3 regions of the Bradyrhizobium sp. HKCCYLRH2060 genome follow, and region 3 is predicted to be linked to each of the others. Evidence: predicted binding sites of a transcription regulator. Region 3 holds the regulator's gene; each other region holds the start of a gene.
The links. Region 3 encodes PhoB, which activates phosphate uptake and scavenging genes when phosphate is short. Its sites were predicted from a motif close to TGTCATNNANCTGTCAT; they were not measured.
Positions count from the first base shown of each region.

Region 1: a site for PhoB is predicted at 4,048-4,064, ahead of ACQR10_RS09840 (UDP-2,3-diacylglucosamine diphosphatase). Genes of this name have one in related genera too.
Region 2: a site for PhoB is predicted at 2,309-2,325, ahead of phnF (phosphonate metabolism transcriptional regulator PhnF). Genes of this name have one in related genera too.

Region 1 is NZ_JBNPUK010000003.1:459,621-466,129, forward strand. Features, by position in the region: gene glgX (glycogen debranching protein GlgX) at 1-1,135, shown strand, start outside; gene ACQR10_RS09830 (tartrate dehydrogenase) at 1,232-2,305, shown strand; gene pyk (pyruvate kinase) at 2,477-3,895, shown strand; gene ACQR10_RS09840 (UDP-2,3-diacylglucosamine diphosphatase) at 4,088-4,900, shown strand; gene ACQR10_RS09845 (threonine ammonia-lyase) at 4,948-5,937, shown strand; gene ACQR10_RS09850 (caspase family protein) at 5,948-6,509, opposite strand, start outside.
Region 2 is NZ_JBNPUK010000003.1:152,682-159,190, reverse strand. Features, by position in the region: gene ACQR10_RS08470 (alpha-D-ribose 1-methylphosphonate 5-phosphate C-P-lyase PhnJ) at 1-74, opposite strand, end outside; gene ACQR10_RS08465 (carbon-phosphorus lyase complex subunit PhnI) at 71-1,174, opposite strand; gene phnH (phosphonate C-P lyase system protein PhnH) at 1,178-1,789, opposite strand; gene phnG (phosphonate C-P lyase system protein PhnG) at 1,789-2,244, opposite strand; gene phnF (phosphonate metabolism transcriptional regulator PhnF) at 2,363-3,088, shown strand; gene ACQR10_RS08445 (phosphodiesterase) at 3,119-3,958, opposite strand; gene ACQR10_RS08440 (ABC transporter ATP-binding protein) at 3,966-5,018, opposite strand; gene ACQR10_RS08435 (ABC transporter permease) at 5,024-5,809, opposite strand; gene ACQR10_RS08430 (ABC transporter permease) at 5,814-6,509, opposite strand, start outside.
Region 3 is NZ_JBNPUK010000012.1:60,043-66,551, forward strand. Features, by position in the region: gene pstC (phosphate ABC transporter permease subunit PstC) at 1-236, shown strand, start outside; gene pstA (phosphate ABC transporter permease PstA) at 240-1,121, shown strand; gene pstB (phosphate ABC transporter ATP-binding protein PstB) at 1,118-1,942, shown strand; gene phoU (phosphate signaling complex protein PhoU) at 1,973-2,689, shown strand; gene phoB (phosphate regulon transcriptional regulator PhoB) at 2,706-3,413, shown strand; gene ACQR10_RS22590 (trypsin-like serine protease) at 3,561-4,877, shown strand; gene ACQR10_RS22595 (HoxN/HupN/NixA family nickel/cobalt transporter) at 5,046-6,143, shown strand; gene ACQR10_RS22600 (HupU protein) at 6,167-6,509, shown strand, end outside.

The DNA of each region.
Region 1 (6,509 bases), on a different contig from region 3:
CATCCTGGCGCGCGAGCCCTACGGCTTCGACGAAGGCGGCAGCTTCCTCGACGCCTGCCGGCAGGATCCGGTGCTGTCCAGCGTCAAGCTGATTGCCGAGCCCTGGGACATCGGCCCGGGCGGCTATCAGGTCGGGCAGTTTCCGCCGGGTTGGGCCGAATGGAACGACAAGTTCCGCGACACCGCGCGCGCCTTCTGGAAGGGCGACGGCGGCACACTGGCCGACTTCGCCAAGCGCATCTCGGGCTCGGGCGACCTGTTCAACAAGCGCGGCCGGAGGCCCTGGGCGAGCGTGAACTTCATCACCGCCCATGACGGCTTCAACCTCAACGACCTCGTCTCCTACAACGAGAAGCACAACGAGGCGAATGGCGAGGACAATCGCGACGGCCACAGCAACAACCATTCCTGGAATTGCGGCGTCGAGGGGCCGACCGACGACCCCGAGATCACCGCGTTGCGCGAGCGGCAGAAGCGCAATCTGCTCGCCACGATGCTGCTGTCGCACGGCACGCCGATGCTGCTGGCGGGCGACGAGTTCGGCCATAGCCAGAACGGCACCAACAACGCCTATGCGCAGGACAACGAGACCACCTGGCTCGACTGGATGGGGATCTCGCCGCAGGGCAGGGCGTTGCGCGAGTTCACGCGCAAGCTGATCGCGATGCGCAAGGCTTTCCCGATCCTCTATCGCAGCCGCTTCCTGGTCGGCTCGCACAACGAGGAGCTCGACGTCAAGGATGTGACGTGGCTCGATCCCTCCGGCGAGGAGATGACGACCGAGCAGTGGACGGACGATCATGCGCGCTGTTTCGGCATGCTGCTCGACGGCCGCGCCCAGGAGACCGGCGTCAAGCGGCGCGGATCGGATGCGACCCTGCTGCTGGTCTACAACGCCCATTACGACGTCGTGAACTTCACATTGCCTTCCGTTCCGGAGGGGCACAACTGGCTGGCGCTGATCGATACCAACCAGCCGGATGCACAGCCGCAGTCGTTTCCGTTTGGCCACGTCTACGCGGTGACCGGGCGATCGCTGCTGGCCCTCGGCCTGTCCTCGGAGCAGCAGCCGATGCGCAGCCTGCGCCACGGCCTCGGCGCCCTGCTGGACATCGCGGAGGCGCCGCTGGGGTAGGGCGGCGAGACAGCCCGGCGCCGGCTTGTCGTTCGCGGGATGTCGTGCAAAAGCTGTCCGGGTGAAACGCCCGGACAGAGGTCAAGAAAAGCTCAAATGCGCACCCATTCCATCGCCGCCATTCCCGCCGACGGCATCGGCCCCGAGGTCATCTCCGAAGGCGTCCGCGTGCTCGAGGCACTCGCCAAGCGCGCGGGCGACATCAGCTTCAACGTCAAGACCTTCGACTGGGGCTCGGACTACTACAAGAAGCACGGCGTGATGATGCCGGCCGACGGCCTCGCTGAGCTCAAGAAATTCGATGCGATCTATTTCGGCGCGGTCGGCGCGCCCGACGTGCCCGATCACATCACGCTGTGGGGCCTGCGGCTGCCGATCTGCCAGGGCTTCGATCAGTACGCCAATGTGCGCCCGACCAAGATCCTGCCCGGCGTGGCCTCGCCCTTGCGCAATGTCGGCGTCGGCGATCTCGACTGGGTGATCGTGCGCGAGAATTCCGAAGGCGAATATGCCGGCATGGGCGGCCGGGCGCATCGCGGCCTGCCGGAGGAGGTCGGCACCGAGGTCGCGGTCTTCACCCGCGTCGGCGTCGTCAGAATCATGCGCTACGCGTTCAAGCTGGCGCAGTCGCGACCGCGCAAGTTCCTCACCGTCGTCACCAAGTCGAATGCGCAGCGCCACGGCATGGTGATGTGGGACGAGATCGCCGCCGAGGTGGCGCGGGAATTCCCCGACGTGACCTGGGACAAGATGCTGGTCGACGCGATGACCGTGCGCATGACCCTGCAGCCGAAGAGCCTCGACACCATCGTCGCGACCAACCTGCATGCCGACATCCTGTCCGATCTCGCCGGCGCGCTCGCCGGCAGCCTCGGCGTGGCGCCGACCGGCAACATCGATCCGGAGCGGCGCTTCCCGTCGATGTTCGAGCCGATCCACGGCTCGGCGTTCGACATCACCGGCAAGGGCATCGCCAATCCGGTGGCGACGTTCTGGACCGGCGCGCAGATGCTCGAGCACCTCGGCGAAAAGGACGCGGCCGTCAGGCTGATGGCTGCGGTCGAGAAGGTCTGCGCAGCCGGCATCCTCACCCCCGATGTGGGTGGCAAGGCGACGACCAGGGAGGTGACCGACGCCGTCATCGACGCGATCCACGGCTCCAACGTCTGAGGCGTGCTACTCGCTTGCACAATCTAGGCGTGTTCCGCGTCGCGCTTGCAATGGACGCTGCGGGGCGTATACCAGCGCTTCCGCCGCGTCCGCGCATGCTAATCACATGCATGTCATAGTGACGCGAGACACGGACTTAAGTGGCCTGGGCTTCAGGAGAAAGGACACATCATGCGTCGTCACCGTCGAGCCAAGATCGTCGCGACTGTCGGTCCCGCGAGCAATTCTCCGGAGGTGCTGAAAGCGCTGTTCCTCGCCGGTGTAGACACATTTCGTCTCAATTTCAGCCACGGCACGCAGGCCGATCACGCCAGGGTCCATGCCGCGATCCGCGCCCTCGAGAAGGAGGTGCAGCGGCCAATCGGCATCTTGATGGATCTGCAGGGTCCGAAGATTCGTGTCGGCACGCTACGCGACAAGAAGATCCAGGTCGAAGCCGGCGAGACGATTCGGTTTGTCCTCAACGGCACCGAGGGCGACAAGACGTCGATTCCGTTGCCGCATCCGGAGATCTTTGCGGCGGTCGCGCCCGGTCACGATCTTCTGATCGATGACGGCCGCGTGCGGGTGCGCGTCATGGGCCTCGGCGACGACTGGATCGAAGCCAAGGTGATCGTCGGCGGCGCGATCTCCAATCACAAGGGCGTCAATCTGCCGGGCACGATTCTGGAGCTGTCGCCGCTGACGGCCAAGGACCGCTCCGATCTTGCCTTTGGGCTCGACCTCGGCGTCGACTGGGTGGCGCTGTCGTTCGTGCAGAAGCCGTCCGACGTGCTGGAGGCGAGGGGCCTGATCAATGGCCGCGCCGGCATCATGTCCAAGATCGAGAAGCCGGCGGCGCTGGAGCGCATCGACGACATCATCCAGCTGTCGGACGCGATCATGGTCGCGCGCGGCGATCTCGGCGTCGAGATTCCCAACGAGGACGTGCCGGGCAAGCAGAAGGAGCTGGTGCGCGCCTGCCGGCTCGCGGTGAAGCCGGTGATCGTCGCGACGCAGATGCTGGATTCGATGGTCGCGACGCCGACGCCGACCCGCGCCGAGGTCTCCGACGTCGCGACCGCGATCTATGACGGCGCCGACGCGGTGATGCTGTCGGCGGAATCGGCCAGCGGGCAATACCCGCGCGAGGCGGTCGCGATGATGGACAGCATCATCAAGGCAACCGAGGGCCACAAGATGTACCGCTCCATCGTCGAGGCGACGCAGCCGGGCGAGGAGCAGACCGCACCGCATGCGGTGGCGACCGCCGCGGCCGACCTGGCGTCGGCGATCCACGCCAGGGCGATCGTGGCCTATACGTCGAGCGGAACTTCGGCCTCCCGCGTTGCGCGCAAGCGGCCGAGCCTGCCGATTCTGGCGATCACGCCGAACGAGGACACCTCGCGGCGCATGTGCCTGTTGTGGGGCGCGCACAGCGTGCTGTCGCAGGACGTGCAGAACTACGAGGAAATGGTCGAGCGCGCGACCTTCTTTGCCGTGCAGGAGGAGTTCGCGGAAGCCGGCGACCTGCTCGTCGTCGTCGCCGGCATCCCGTTCGCGCAGGCCGGCACCACCAACAATCTGCGTGTCGTCACCATGCCGAGATAGGAGGCCGATTTTCCCTGTTCGCGCCGCCCGCCTGTCGCCTGATTGTCGCACCGCGCTGGTATCGCGGGGCAGTGACGAAGGACGTCGCGAGTCGTCGAACGAGCGGTGTCCGGTCGCGGTCCGGCAGGACGGGTTCTGCCAGTGAGGCCGTTCGTCATCGCGGTGTCATCAGGGGCTGTTAGGTGGGCGCGCATGGGACTTGAGACTGCTGGTGAAGAAAGCCCGGCTCGGCGCTTTCGGACGTTGTTCATCTCGGACGTTCATCTCGGAGCCCGCGGCTCGCAGGCCAATCTCCTGGTCGATTTCCTGCGGCACCATGATGCCGATACGATCTATCTGGTCGGCGACATCATCGATGGCTGGGCGCTCAAATCGAGCTGGCATTGGCCGCAGTCGCACAACGACTTGGTGCAGAAGATGCTGCGCAAGGCGCGCAAGGGCGCCAAGGTCGTTTACGTCCCCGGCAATCACGACGAGTTCCTGCGCGGCTACTACGGCACGCATTTCGGCGGCATCGACGTCGTCGAGAACATCGTGCACACCGGCACCGACGGCAAACGCTATCTCGTCATTCACGGCGACATCTTCGATCTGGTCGTGCAGAACGCGCGCTGGCTCGCCCATCTCGGCGACAAGGCCTACGATTTTGCGATCCAGATGAACCGGCTGGTCAACTTCTTCCGCCGCATGTTCGGCGTGCCCTATTGGTCGCTGTCGCAATGGGCCAAGCAGAAGGTCAAGAACGCGGTGAACTATATCGGCGCGTTCGAGACGGCACTGGCCTCCGAGGCGCGCCGGCATGGCGCTGACGGCGTGATCTGCGGCCACATCCATTGCGCCGTCATCCGCGACCAGGACGGCATCCGCTACATGAATTGCGGCGACTGGGTCGAAAGCTGCACGGCGCTGGTCGAGCACGAGGACGGCCGCTTCGAGATCCTCACCTGGACCGATCCGCAGCGGCAGCCGGCGCCGGTTCCGCAGCTGGCCGCCCGCGCCGCCTGACACCGGCTCCCTTGCCTCTCGGCAATCGGGCGCGGTAAAATCGGGGCATGACAGCTCATTCCCCGATCCTGCCCGTGACCGCCGCCGACATCGATGCGGCGGCACGCGTCCTTGCGCCCGTGGCCGTGCGGACCCCGCTGCTGCCGGCTCCCGTGCTCAGCGAGCGCTTCAAAGCGAACGTTTTCGTGAAGCCGGAGGTGCTGCAGCGGACCGGCTCGTTCAAGTTCCGCGGCGCCTACAACAAGCTGGCGTCGATCCCGCAAGCAGCGCGCGGCAACGGCGTCGTCGCATTCTCCTCCGGCAATCATGCGCAGGGCGTCGCCCATGCCGCCACATTGCTGGGCATGGACGCCACGATCGTGATGCCCTCGGATGCGCCGGCGGCCAAGCGCGAGCGCACCAAGGCGTTCGGCGCCGACGTCGTGCTCTATGATCGCGACCGCGAGGACCGCGAAGCGATCGCGCGCGACATCGCTGCAAAGCGCGGCTCGACGGTGGTGCCGCCCTATGACGATCCCTTCGTCATCGCAGGGCAGGGCACCGTCGGCCGCGAGATCGCCGACGACCTTGCTGCGCTCGGCCTGTCGCCGGATCTGGTGATTGTGCCTGCTTCCGGCGGCGGGCTGCTTGCCGGCGTCTCGACCGCGGTGAAGGCGCAGTTTCCGAGCACCCGGATGGTCGTGGCTGAGCCCAAGGGCTTCGACGACCATGCGCGCTCGCTGCGGGCCGGCCACCGCGAGGCCCACGATGCAAAGGGCCGAACCATCTGCGACGCGCTGATGGCGGCGATTCCCGGCGAGATCACCTTCGCGATCAACAGCCAACTTCTGTCGGCTGCGGTCGAGGCCTCGGATGAGGAGGTGGGGCGGGCGGTCGGCTTTGCCTTCCGGGAGCTGAAGCTCGTGGTCGAGCCCGGCGGGTCGGTCGGGCTCGCGGCATTGCTGGCCGGCCGGCTGGACGCGGCGGGCAAGACTGTGGTGATCGTGCTCTCCGGCGGCAATGTCGACGCTGAGCTCTACGCCCGGCTGATTGCCTGACGATCAAGCCTCAGCGAAAGCCGAGGCCGCCTCTTGCCGATCCTCCACCACCCATCCGCAGTCCGGACTGCGCGACGTGCGGCGCGCCCCGCGTCAGGCCGCCCTGCATCCCGCCTTGACCCCGCGCCATCGACGGATGCGACGCGTTGATGTTCGGCTTGAACGGTCCGGAATTGCCGGGGAAGGGACGCCGGACCTCGCGGGTGTCGAATGGCCGACCAGGACTGCGCTTCAGTGGGTCGCGCTGGATTTTCGTAGTCACGGGCGGATTTGCCGGCGGCATGATCCTGTCGCGTAACCTGGTCTGAGCGATTGGCCTGGGATCAGCGACCTTGCCGGGGCCTGTGTTGTTGACGGCATCGCCTTTCGTGACGACCGTGGGCGGCAGCGGCCCGCGCGGCGGCATGGTGGTGGTCGGCAGCTTCGGCTGCGGGATCTGGGCGCCCGGATTGAACGGTCGCGCGATCGGCGCCAGTTGCGGTGGCATGATGAGGCGGCTCGGTTGCAGCACGGGGATGGGCCGCGGCTGTCCCTGCAGCCGCAGCGCGACCGGCGCATATGGACTGTCGGCA
Region 2 (6,509 bases), on a different contig from region 3:
TTCAGGATGGCGCGGCGGATCATCCGCTTGGTCTGCTCGTCGAGATAGGCGAAGTTGTAGGCCGGTGCGTTCATTCCGCAGCTTCCTTCAATTCGGGAGCGGCATTGGCCTCGGCGAACTCCCGGCGCAGCTTGCGCAGCAGGCCGAGCTCGGACTGGAAGTCGACATAATGCGGCAGCTTCAGATGCTCGACGAACCCGGTCGCCTGCACATTGTCGGAGTGCGACATCACGAACTCCTCATCCTGCGCCGGTGCAACCATGTCCTCGCCGAGCTCGCGCGCGCGCAGGGCACGGTCGACCAGGGCCATCGACATCGTCTTGCGCTCGCTCTGCCCGAAGGCGAGGCCATAACCGCGGGTGAAGCACGGCGGCTCGGTCGCCGAGCCCTTGAACTGGTTCACCATCTGACATTCGGTCAGCTCGACCGATCCGAGCGGCACCGCGAAGCCGACCTCCTCGGCCACGAACTCGACCTCGACGTCCCCGAAGCGGATTTCGCCGGCGAAGGGATGGTTGCGGCCATAGCCGCGCTGGGTCGAGTAGCCGAGCGCGAGCAGAAAGCCCTCATCGCCACGCGCCAGGTTCTGCAGCCGCAGATCGCGATCGGCGGGAAAGCTCAGGGGATCACGGGTGAGATCGCCGACCGGCGCGCCGGCCTCCGCCTGCGGCGACGGCTCGATCAGCCCGTCCTGACCGAGAATGTCGGTGACACGCGGCGTCGGCGCATTCGGCGCCTCGGCGCGGGCCGGCAGCTCCGGCTCGACGCCGGCCGCCAACTGCGGATCGAGCAGCCGATGCGTATAGTCGAAGGTCGGCCCGAGCACCTGGCCGCCGGGAATGTCCTTGAAGGTCGACGAGACACGCCGCTGCACCCGCATTGCGCCGGTATCGACCGGCTCGCTCGCGCCGAAGCGCGGCAGCGTTGCGCGAAAGGCGCGCACCAGAAAGATCGCCTCGATCAGATCACCGCGCGCCTGCTTGATCGCCAGCGCCGCGAGCTCGCGATCGTACAGCGAGCCTTCGCTCATCACGCGATCGACGGCGAGCCCCAACTGCTCGGAGACCTGCGCCAGCGACAGCTCCGGCACATCGCGATCACCCCGGCGCTCATGCGCCAGCAGCCGGTGCGCGTTCTCGATGGCGCGCTCGCCACCCTTGACGGCGACATACATGCCTCACTCTCCTGCGGAAACGAGCCGGGTCGTTCGCGGGATGGCGACGATGGACGAGCCATCGACCAGCACGACGTCGACACCACGCGGAAACAGCCTCTCATTGATCGACAGCCGCTCGAACAGGTCAGTCGGCGCGACCGTCGCACGGAACGATGTCGTCCCGTCGATGCCCGGACCACGCAGCTCGAACGCCGGACCTCTGGACAAGCTCGGCACCTGCAGGACCAGCGTCGTCGAGCGATCGGGATATTCGGCACTGCCGAGCGCGAATGAAGTCAGATCGGGAAGCGCGTCCGGGTCTGCCGCCACCGCAAAGCAGGCAAGCGCGGCATCGGCGACGATCGGCGCCCCCGTGTGAAACTTGAGCCAGGCGCCGACCTCGGACGTGCCGGCGAGCGGCGCATCAAGCCAGATCGGCGTATCGTGATCGAAGAGGGTCAACGCGATCGCGGCGGCACCTGGCATCAACGACGACGGCCGGCCGACATTGCCCTCGACCTGTCGCAGACTTCCCGGACGCGCCATGGCCTCCATGACGATACGGAAGGTGGATTGCGCGGACAGCACATTGTCGGCGAAGCCGGGCTGCAGATCGGAAGCGGCGGCACCCATCAGCCTTCTCCTCGCACCATCGTATAGAAATCGACACGCGTGGCCGCAGCCTGCTCCGCGCGGTGGGCCCGCGATGCACGCATCTGCGCCTGCAGCGGTGCGACCACCTGCGTCTCGATCGATCGCACATGGCTTGATGACTGGATCATCGCGTCACACAGCGCGATCAGGCGCGCCTTGCCGGCGTCGCGTCCCAGCACATAGCCGAACCCGACCTCGCCGCTCTCGAGCCGCACCGCGGCGCGCGACACCGTCGCCTCGCCGACATTGAACGGCGCACCGTCGCCGCCGATCCGTCCCCGCAGCATCACCAGGCCATTCTCCGCCGGACGAAGATCGCGATACTCAGGCACCGCGAGGTCGTTCAGCCTGGCGCGGATGTCCGCATGCGAGGCATGCGCCAATACCCGCATCGCCGCCCTGCGCCGGTCCTGAATCGTGGTCTCGCCGTCCATCGTCATCCCGATCTTGCCGTCTCGAAGTTGTCTATGTTAATAGACAACTTCGTAGCGAAGCGCCATGACTGTTTGATGACATGGGCGTGATTTCAGGCCGGACAGCGGAGAGCCGTGGATGAGCATGCAAGGCGCCGACTCGGGCGTGGCGCTGTGGCGGCGGGTGGCCGACGGCATCGAGCGCGACATCGCCGACGGCCGCTTCGCGGCCGGAACGCGCCTGCCCGGCGAGACCGAAATCGCCGAAACCTATCGCGTCAACCGTCATACGGTGCGTCGCGCGCTCGCGACCTTGGCGGAGCGCGGCCTCGTGCGCGCCGAGCGCGGCAGCGGCACCTATGTCGAAGCGCCTCGTCTGTCATATCCTCTGAGATCGCGCACCAGGTTCTCCGAGATCGTGGGGGCCGGCGGGCGCGAGCCGCGTGGACAGCTGATCGCAGCGTCCGAAGAGCCCGCGACGCGCGAGCTCGCGCGCGAGCTGCGATTGAAGACGGGCGCACCATTGGTGCGGATCGAGGCGCTGCGTCTCGCCGACAAGACGCCGATCTGCGTGAGCACATCCTGGCTGTCGGCCGAGCATTTCCCCGAGGCCGGCCACATCTTCGCGTCGGTGCGCTCGATGACCGCCTTGCTCGCCCATTACGGCATTCGCGACTATCGCCGCGGCGCGACCAGGATCACGGCGGCGATCGCCGACGCGAGCGACGCCGCGCGGCTCGACCTCGCGCTTGGCCGTCCGGTGCTGGTGGTCGACAGCACCGATGTCGATGCCGACGGGACGCCGCTCGTCAGCAAGCGCTCGCGTTTCGCCGCGGAGCGCGTGACGTTCGAGGTGGAGAGCTAGACCAGACGTCCGCTACTCCCCCGTGCGCGCTCAGTCGATGAGCGAGCCGTCCTGATTGAAGAACGGATGCGGCCCGTCGAAATCGCCGATCGACACCTGATGGGTGACGACCGTTCCGAAGCCCGGTCCTGGAAACCAGGCATGAAGGTGAAAGGCCGGCGGCTCGACCCGGAAGGATGGCGGGCGCAGCTCGGCCAGATCGAGCGCGACGGCATGGTTCGGCGCTGGACAGATCGTGCAGGGAATGCCCGCAAACCGGGTCAGCGTCGCGCGATGAACGTGACCGCATCCGATCAGTTGCACCCGCGGATGGCGCGCGAGGATCGCCGCGAGATCGTCGGCATTGCGCAGGTTCTGCCGGTCCATGTGCCAGATGCCGGTGGTGAATGGCGGGTGGTGCAGGAACAGCAGGGCCGGCCTTTCGCTGGAGGTGGACAGCCTGGCATCGAGCCATTGTAGACTCGCCTCGTCCAATTCGCCATGCGGATGGCCGGGCACGCTGGAATCGAGCAGAAGCAGATCGAGACCGGCCAGTTCCACATGCTGGTTCAGTGGCGCCGACTGCTCATGAGCAGCGCCGGGAAACGCCGCGCGCATCAGTTCGCGGGAATCGTGATTGCCTGGTACGGCGGCGAATGGAATCTCGAGGCCGGCAAGAAGATCTTTCAGATGATCGTACTCGGCCGGCGACGGCGTATCGGCGAGATCGCCCGAGATCACCACCAGATCGAGCTTCGGCGCGAACCGGTTGAGCTCCATGATGCAACGGGCCAGCGCACGCGCCGTATCGACGCGGCGGTAGGCGAGCCGGCCGGGCGCCTTGATGTGCAGGTCGGAGATCTGGGCAATGGTGACGGGGCTCTTGGTCATCGGCTGATCAACCCTTCTCCGGCAGCAGACGAATGGACTCGGGCGCAATCCGCAGGCCGATCCGCTCGCCCGCAGCGACCCTGATCGTATTCGGCGCGTCCACGGTCAGTGCGATCGAGGCGGCATCGCGGACAACGATCCGCTGCCGGTCGCCGGCAAAGCGGACGCTGTCGACGACGCCGGTCAGACTCGATGCCGCGGCGTCGACGATCGCGATCGTTTCCGGCCGAACCATCGCCACCGCCAGGTTGCGTGGACCGGGATCGGCGATCGGCTGCCGGCCTCCCGGCAGAACGAGCTGGCCGCCGTCGAGCGGCGCCTCGATGATGTTGGCCGCGCCGACGAACTCCGCGACGAAACGATCGGCCGGCGCAAAATAGACCTCTTGCGGCGTCCCGATCTGGGCGATCGCGCCCTTGCGCATCACGACGATGCGGTCGCCGAGCTCCATGGCTTCAGCCTGATCATGCGTGACGTAGATCGCCGTGATGCCGAGCGTGCGCAACAGGCCGTTGAGCTCGCCGCGCAGGCGCTGCCGCAAGGCGGCATCGAGTGCGGTGAGCGGCTCGTCGAGCAGCAGCACGCTCGGGCGGATGGCGACTGCGCGCGCCAGCGCGACGCGCTGACGCTGACCGCCCGAGAGCTGATCGATGCGCCGGTCTTCAAGACCGCCCAGATTGGTCAGCGCGACCAGCTCGGCGACGCGCGCGGCGCGCTCCGGCTTGGCCACGCGGCGGATCTTGAGCCCGTAGCCGATATTGTTCGCGACCGTCATGTTGGGGAACAGCGCGTAGGACTGGAACACCATGCCGACATTGCGCTTCTCGATCGGCTGTCGCGTCAGATCCCTGCCGTCGAACAGCACGCGCCCGCCCGCATCGGGCGTTTCGAGCCCGGCCACGATCCGCAGCAGCGTGGTCTTGCCGCAACCGGACGGCCCCAGCAGCACCAGCGTCTCGCTCTGCGCGATGTCGAGCGTGGCGCGCGCGAGCGCGCACGTCCCGTCGGCAAAGGTCTTGCCGCAATTCTCCACCTTGAGGGCGGCTCCATGCCGGGTCATCGTGCTCACCGCAGGCTTCCTCTCTCGCCGACCCATTGCATGGCCACCAGCAGCGGGATGATCATGACGAAGAAGATCAGCGTGTAGGCGGATGCGACCTCGAGCCGCATCGATGCGTAGCTGTCGGCGAGACCGACCGGCAGTGTCTTGGTCAACGGCGTATGCAACATCCAGGTCAGGTTGAACTCTCCAAGAGATAGTGTCACCACCATGAGGCTGCCCGCCAGGATGCCGGGCGCGGCGTTGGGAACGATGACGTCGATGAAGCGGCGCCATGGCGCGGCTCCGACCGATGCGGCGCCTTCGTCGAGCGATGTCACGTCGATCGTCGAGAACACCGCCATGACGGACCGCACCATGAACGGCATCGTGAAGATCACATGGCCGACGAGGATGAACAGCCACGAGCGACGGAAGCTTCCGGCCCCGCCATAGGTGAGCAACAGCGCCAGCGCGATGGCGAGCCCGGGAATCGCGAGCGGCAAGGTGATGATCTCCTCGACCAGCCGCGCCAGCCGTCCGCCGCGAACGTACAGCGCGTAGGCCGCGGGAACACCGACCACGAGCGTGACCGCCAGCGTGCCCAGCGCGATCAGGATCGACGCCATGATCGTGCCCGCGTAGAGCTCCCAGACCTGGGCCACCCACTGCAAGGTCACGCCGGACTGAATGCCGCGGAAGTAGTTGACGGTCACGCCCGCCACGATCGAAAGGCCGGCCGGCACGGCCAGGAAGGCAGCGACCAGCAATGTGAACAGCAGTTGAAGGATGAAGATGGCTCTGTCGCGCACGTGCCTACCCTGCCGCTGCCACGGAGCTGCCGGCGAAGGAGCGCGCCAGTGCCAGCATCAGCCAGGTCATCAGGCCAAGCCCGACCGAGAGCGCCGCCGAGGTGGCCAGGTTTCCGGCCAGCGTGAACTCCGTGTAGATCAGCATTGGCAACACGTCGATGTTCGTGGCCAAGGTGAATGCCGTTCCGAACGCGCCCATCGCCGTCGCGAACGCGATCGCGCCGGACGCGATCAGCGCCGGCGTCAGGGCCGGCAGGATCACGTCGCGCAGCACGGCCCAGGGGCCGGCGCCGAGCGAGCGCGCGGCCTCCTCCAGCCCCGGATCCAATTTCTGCGCGGCAGCCATGATCGTGAGGATCACCCGCGGAATCGAGAAATAGAGATAGCCGAGGAACAGCCCGTAGATCGAATAGGCGAATACGAGCTTGTCGCCGGTGAGCCGGGACGAGATCTCGCCGATCAGCCCCTGGCGGCCAGCCAAAAGGATGATCATGAAGCCGACCACGACGCCCGGGAACGCGAGCGGAAACGTCAGGATCGCGACCAGGAGCGCGCGGCCCGGAAACCGGTGACGCTGCAGGAACAGGCCGGCGATCGTCGCGATGACCAGGGTCGCGATCGTGGTGGCCGCCGCCAGCGCCAGCGTGTTGAGAAGTGTCGTGCGGTAGCGCGGCTCGATGATGATCGCGAGATATTCGGC
Region 3 (6,509 bases):
TCGGCGAAACGATGGCGGTGACCTTCATCATCGGCAACTCGTTCCGGATCTCATCGTCGATCTTCGCGCCGGGCACCACGATCTCGGCCGCCATTGCCTCTGAGTTCCAGGAGAGCGACGGCCTGCACCAGTCGAGCCTGATCCTACTCGGCCTGCTGCTCTTCGTGCTCACCTTCTTCGTGCTGGCGAGCGCGCGCCTGATGCTCATGCGGCTCCAAGCAAAGGCGGGAAAATAAGCCATGTCCAGCGCAGATTCGCTCACCGCCGATACGCCGGTCAATCCGATCTATGCGCGCCGACGCCGCAGGGACATCGTGATCCGCGGCCTCTGCGTCGCCGCCGCGCTGTTCGGCGTCACCTGGCTGGCGCTGATCCTGTTCACGCTGTTCTATAACGGCCTCGCCGGCCTCAGCCTGCAAGTGTTTTCCGCCGACACCCCGCCGCCGGGCTCGAGCGAAGGCGGACTGCGCAATGCCATCGTCGGCTCTCTGATCATGACGGTCATCGGCGTCGGCATCGGCGCGCCGCTCGGCCTGTTCGCCGGCACCTATCTGGCCGAGTACGGCCGCAACGACCGCCTGACCTCGGTGATCCGCTTCATCAACGACATCCTGCTGTCGGCGCCCTCGATCATCATCGGCCTGTTCATCTACGGCGCGGTGGTGGTGCCGATGGGCGGCTTCTCGGCGCTTGCGGGCTCGCTGGCGCTGGCGGTCATCGTCATCCCCGTGGTGCTGCGCACCACCGAGGACATGCTGCTGCTGGTGCCCAACCCGCTGCGCGAGGCGGCCTCGGCGCTCGGCCTGCCGCGATCGCTGGTGATCCGGCGCATCGCCTATCGCGCGGCGCGCTCGGGCCTGATCACCGGCGTGCTGCTGGCCACCGCCCGCGTCGCCGGCGAGACCGCGCCCTTGCTGTTCACTGCGCTGTCGAACCAGTTCTGGAGCCTCAACCTCTCCAAGACGATGGCCAACCTGCCCGTCACCATCAACAACTTCGTCCAGAGCCCCTATGCCTATTGGAAGCAGCTGGCCTGGAGCGGAGCCCTTCTGATCACTCTGGCCGTGCTCGCCCTGAATGTCAGTGCACGCATTCTCGGCGCCGAGAGGAACGCAAAATGACCGACCTGTCCGTATCCGTCAGCCAGCCCAATCCCGCCGCGCTGAACGGCAAGGTTTTGCCGGAAGCCCCAGCCAAGGTGACCGCGCGCAACCTGAACTTCTATTACGGCGATCACCACGCGCTGAAGAACATCAACCTGTCGCTGGGGACCAACCGCGTCACCGCGTTCATCGGCCCGTCCGGCTGCGGCAAGTCGACCCTGCTGCGCATCTTCAACCGGATGTACGATCTCTACCCGGGCCAGCGCGCCGTGGGCCAGCTCATGCTGGACAACACCAACATCCTCGATCCCAAGCTCGACCTCAACCTGCTGCGGGCCCGGGTCGGCATGGTGTTCCAGAAGCCGACGCCGTTCCCGATGACGATCTACGAGAACATCGCCTTCGGCATCCGGCTGTATGAGAAGATCTCCAAGTCGGAGATGGACGACCGGGTCGAGAAGGCACTGCGCGGCGGCGCGTTGTGGAACGAGGTCAAGGACAAGCTCAACGCTTCGGGCCTGTCGCTGTCAGGCGGCCAGCAGCAGCGGCTGTGCATCGCGCGCACCGTGGCGGTCCGGCCGGAGGTGATCCTGTTCGACGAGCCGTGCTCGGCGCTCGATCCGATCTCGACCGCCAAGGTCGAGGAGCTGATCCAGGAGCTCGCCGAAAACTATACGATCGCCATCGTGACGCATAACATGCAGCAGGCGGCGCGCGTCTCCGACAAGACCGCCTTCATGTATCTCGGCGAGCTGATCGAGTTCGACGACACCAGCAAGATCTTCACCTCGCCGAGCGATCGGCGGACCCAGGATTACATCACCGGCCGGTTCGGCTGACGCCGACGACATTGACTTCAGGAGATCATCATGGCCAGTGAACATACCGCCAAGGCGTTCGACAGCGATCTGCAGGATCTCACCCGGCTGGTGTCGGAAATGGGCGGCCTCGCCGAGCGGCTGATCGTCGATTCCGTCGATGCGCTGGTGCGGCGCGACATCGCACTCGGCCAGAAGGTGGTCGCCACCGACGCCGAGGTCGACAAGCTGCAGCGCATCATCGAGGAGCGCGCCGTTCTTACCATCGCCCGGCGACAGCCGATGGCGGTCGACCTGCGCGAGATCGTCGGTGCGATGCGGGTCGCCACCGATCTGGAGCGCATCGGCGATCTCGCCAAGAACATCGGCAAGCGCGTCGCGGCGCTGGAGAGCGACTTCCATCCGCTCAAGCTGATCCGCGGGCTCGAGCACATGACCGACCTGGTGCAGTCGCAGGTCAAGACGGTGCTGGACGCCTATGCCGCGCACGACCTGCCGGCGGCGATGACGGTGTGGAAGGGCGACGAGGAGGTCGACGCCATCTGCACCTCGCTGTTCCGCGAACTCCTGACCTACATGATGGAGGATCCGCGCAACATCTCGTTCTGCATCCATCTGATGTTCTGCGCCAAGAACATCGAGCGCATCGGCGATCACGCGACCAACATCGCGGAGACCGTCTTCTATATGATCGAAGGCCAGCAGATCATGGACAAGCGCCCGAAGGGCGACATGACGAGCTTCGCATCGACGATCCCCGGCAACTGAGAGAGACGGTTCTGACATGGGCGCCCGAATTCTGGTGGTGGAGGACGAGGAGGCGCTGACGACGCTCCTGCGCTACAACCTCGAGGCCGAAGGCTACGAGGTCGAGACGGTGGCGCGCGGAGACGAGGCCGACACACGGCTGAAGGAGCGCGTTCCCGATCTCGTCGTGCTCGACTGGATGCTGCCGGGCCTGTCCGGCATCGAGCTGTGCCGCCGCCTGCGGGCGCGGTCCGAGACCCGGCAATTGCCGATCATCATGCTCACCGCGCGCGGCGAGGAGAGCGAGCGCGTGCGCGGCCTCGCGACCGGCGCCGACGACTACATCGTCAAGCCGTTCTCGGTGCCGGAGCTGCTGGCGCGCGTGAAGGGCCTGCTGCGGCGGGCGAGCCCGGAGCGGCTGGCGACCGTGCTGTCCTATGGCGACATCGAGCTCGACCGCGAGAAGCGCCGCGTGGCGCGCTCGGGACGGCCGATCGATCTCGGCCCGACCGAATACCGCCTGCTCGAGTTTTTCCTGGAGCATCCCGGCCGCGTGTTCAGCCGTGAGCAGCTGCTCGACAGCGTCTGGGGCCGCGACATCTATATCGACGAGCGCACGGTCGACGTCCATATCGGCCGCCTGCGCAAGCTGCTCAATCCGGGCCGCGAGCAGGACCCGATCCGCACCGTGCGCGGCGCCGGCTATGCGCTCGATGATCGCTTCGCCAAGAGCGAGCAGGTGTAAGGGGCGATCGGGCGTGAGGATGAAGCAGGTGTGAGGCGCGAGGGGGCCCGATTGAGGAGATCGTGGTCCGCTTTCCGCCACGCCGCCGCCGTCTTGATCATGTCAGCTCGGCGGCCCCTGACGATGTTTCGGTCCCAGCGGACGCCCTTGATCAAGATCATCATCATATCTCTAGCCGTCCTGCTCGGCAGCGCGGCGGGCGCCGCGGCCGCCGAGCTCGAAGACGCGGTCGCCGCGGCGGGAAACGGACAACACGCCGCGGCGATGCGCCGCCTGCTGCCGCTGGCCGCCAAGGGCGATGCGCGGGCGCAGTTCGACGTCGGCTTCATGGAGGCCTTCGGCTGGGGCCAACCGCGCAACCCCGCCGAGGCGCTGGCGTGGTATCGCAAGGCCGCCGATCAGGGCCTCGCCGTCGCCCAGCATTATCTCGGCATCGCCTATGTCAACGGCGAAGGTGTCGCGAGCAATTATGGCGAAGCCGGCCGCTGGTTCAGCCGCGCGGCAGCGCAGGGCTTCGCCCAGTCGCAATACATGCTGGGCCTGATGCTGCTCGACGGTCGCGGCGTGAAGCAGGACGTCGTGCAGGGCTACGCCTGGCTGGTGATGGCGGGTCGCAGCGGCGTGCGATCGGCCGGCCGCGACGTGCAGAGGGTCAAGCTGACGGAGCCGCAGCGCGTCCAGGCCCAGAGCGCCATTGCGGCCTGGCGGCCAAAGCCGGAATCGGCGGAGGCCGGCATCGCCACTCCGCGTCCGGAGCAACTGCTCGGGCTCGACCGCCACATCGGCGAGGTCGTCGATCCCACCTCGTGGCCGGCGTCGTCGATCGGCGTCGTCACCGTCGCGCAATACTCGACCGGCGGCTGGTGCACCGGCACGCTGGTCGCGCCGCGCGTCGTGCTCACCGCGGCGCATTGCGTGTTCAACGGCGTCGCGCAGGTCAGCCCCGGCAACGTCCGCTTCCTGGCCGGCATGAACAGGGGCACGCCGGCGGCATCGTCGGTCGCCGACAAGCTGATCGTGGCGCCGGACTTCGTCCCGACCCGGCACGACAGATGGTCGCTCGACCGCTCGCCCGCCGATTGGGCGCTGATCGTGCTGAAGGATGCGCTGCCGTCGAAGCCGGTCGCGGTCAAGGCGCTGACGCGCGAGGAACTGCAGGCTGCGACCAAGGCTGGCGCCATTTCCGAGATCGGCTACGGCCAGGAGCGGCGCTATTCGCCGACCGGCCAGCGCAATTGCAGCGCCGGCATGACCAGCGATGCCCGTCTGCTGACGGTGCATTGCCTCGCCAATTTCGGCTATTCGGGCTCGCCGATCCTGGCCGAGGTCGGCGGCACGCCGGCCGTGGTCGGCATCTTCTCGGCGTTCCACGAGGAGACCCGGCTGATGTTCGCCGCGCCCTCAAGCCAGTTCGAGGCGGTCGTGCGGCGCGAGATTGCGGCGCAGAGTGCCTCGGCGCGGTGAAGGGGGAGGGGACGAGAGAGGTCCCGCCGCTGGTCACGATCTGTGCGCGACTGGATAGCGGGTTGCCAAGCGAGCGGGCGATCCGGCAAGTGCAGCCGATTTTTTCCTGTAGCTTTCGCCTGCAGCGGGGCTTTACCGAACTGGCCTGGCTCTTGCTATAGTTCGAGTATGACGATTGTTCCAATTGATCATCCTCGTGCCCCGCGGCTGCTGTGGTGGCGGTCGCAGCCCGGCAGGACCGTTGCGCTCGTCGCTGGGCTGGTCGCGGCCAATGCGGTGGCCTGGGCCTGGGCATTCGCGCTCTACGCCGACCGGCCCGCCATCGTCGGCACCGCGATGCTGGCCTGGCTGCTCGGACTGCGCCATGCCGTCGATGCGGACCACATCGCGGCGATCGACAATGTGGTGCGGAAGCTCGTGCAGGACGGTCGCGCCCCGCGCGCCGCCGGCCTCTATTTTGCGCTCGGCCATTCCAGCGTCGTCGTCATCGCCACCCTCGTGGTGAGCCTGGTGGCCGGCGCAGATCTGTTGAGTGAGGACAGCGCCATCCGTGCGATCGGCGGCACCATCGGCACCTCGGTCTCCGCAGGCTTCCTGCTGCTGATCGCCTTCGCGAATCTGGTGCTGTTCGTGAACCTCTGGCGCCGCCCATCCCACCCCCATTCCGACATGGATGCCGCCGGTAGCGCCGGGCGGGGCCTGCTCATTCGTCTGCTGCGGCCGGTGCTCCGCGTCGTGTCCCGCGCCTGGCACATGTACCCGCTCGGCTTCCTGTTCGGCCTCGGCTTCGACACCGCCAGCGAAATCGGGCTCCTGAGCCTGTCGGCGACCGAGGCGGCGCGCGGGGCGAGCCTGGCGCATGTGCTGGTATTCCCGGCGCTGTTCGCCGCGGCGATGGCCACCGTCGACACCGCCGACAGCATGCTGATGGCTGGCGCCTATCGCTGGGCGTTCACGGATCCCGCGCGCAAGCGGCGCTACAATCTGGTCATCACCGGCGCCTCGGTCGCGATCGCGCTGGTGATCGGCGGCGTCGAGGCCGTCGCGCTGCTGACGCCCCGGCTCGGCTTCGCCGGCGGATGGGCCGAGGTCGTCACTGCGCTGGGCGATGATCTCGCCAACCTCGGGATCGTCGCCATCGGACTGTTCGGCCTGATCTGGGCGGGTGCCGCGCTGCTTGGCCGCCGTCCGGGCGGTTCCGAGGATGCGCGGGGTGAGGAGCTTGCCAGTGTTCGCGCCGGGGCGCTAAACCCGAGGGCGAAGTAGGATCGAGCGCGCGGGTGCGGATGATGGCCGGCTCGGACGAAATGACCAGAATGCTGTGGCTGCAGGGCGCGAGCTGCGGCGGCTGCACGATGTCGATCCTGGAGAGCGGCGCGTCCGGCTGGTTCGACGAGCTGCGCCAGTCCGGCATCGACCTGATCTGGCACCCCTCTGTCAGCGAAGAGACCGGGGACGAAGTCGTCGAACTGTTGGAAGCGATCCGCGACGGCCGCGAGCGGCTCGATCTGCTGGTGCTCGAAGGCTCGGTCGCACGCGGGCCGCATCTGAGCGGCCGCTTCAACATGCTCGCCGGCACCAACCGCTCGATCTATCACTGGCTGCTCGATCTGGCGCCGCTGGCCGACTACG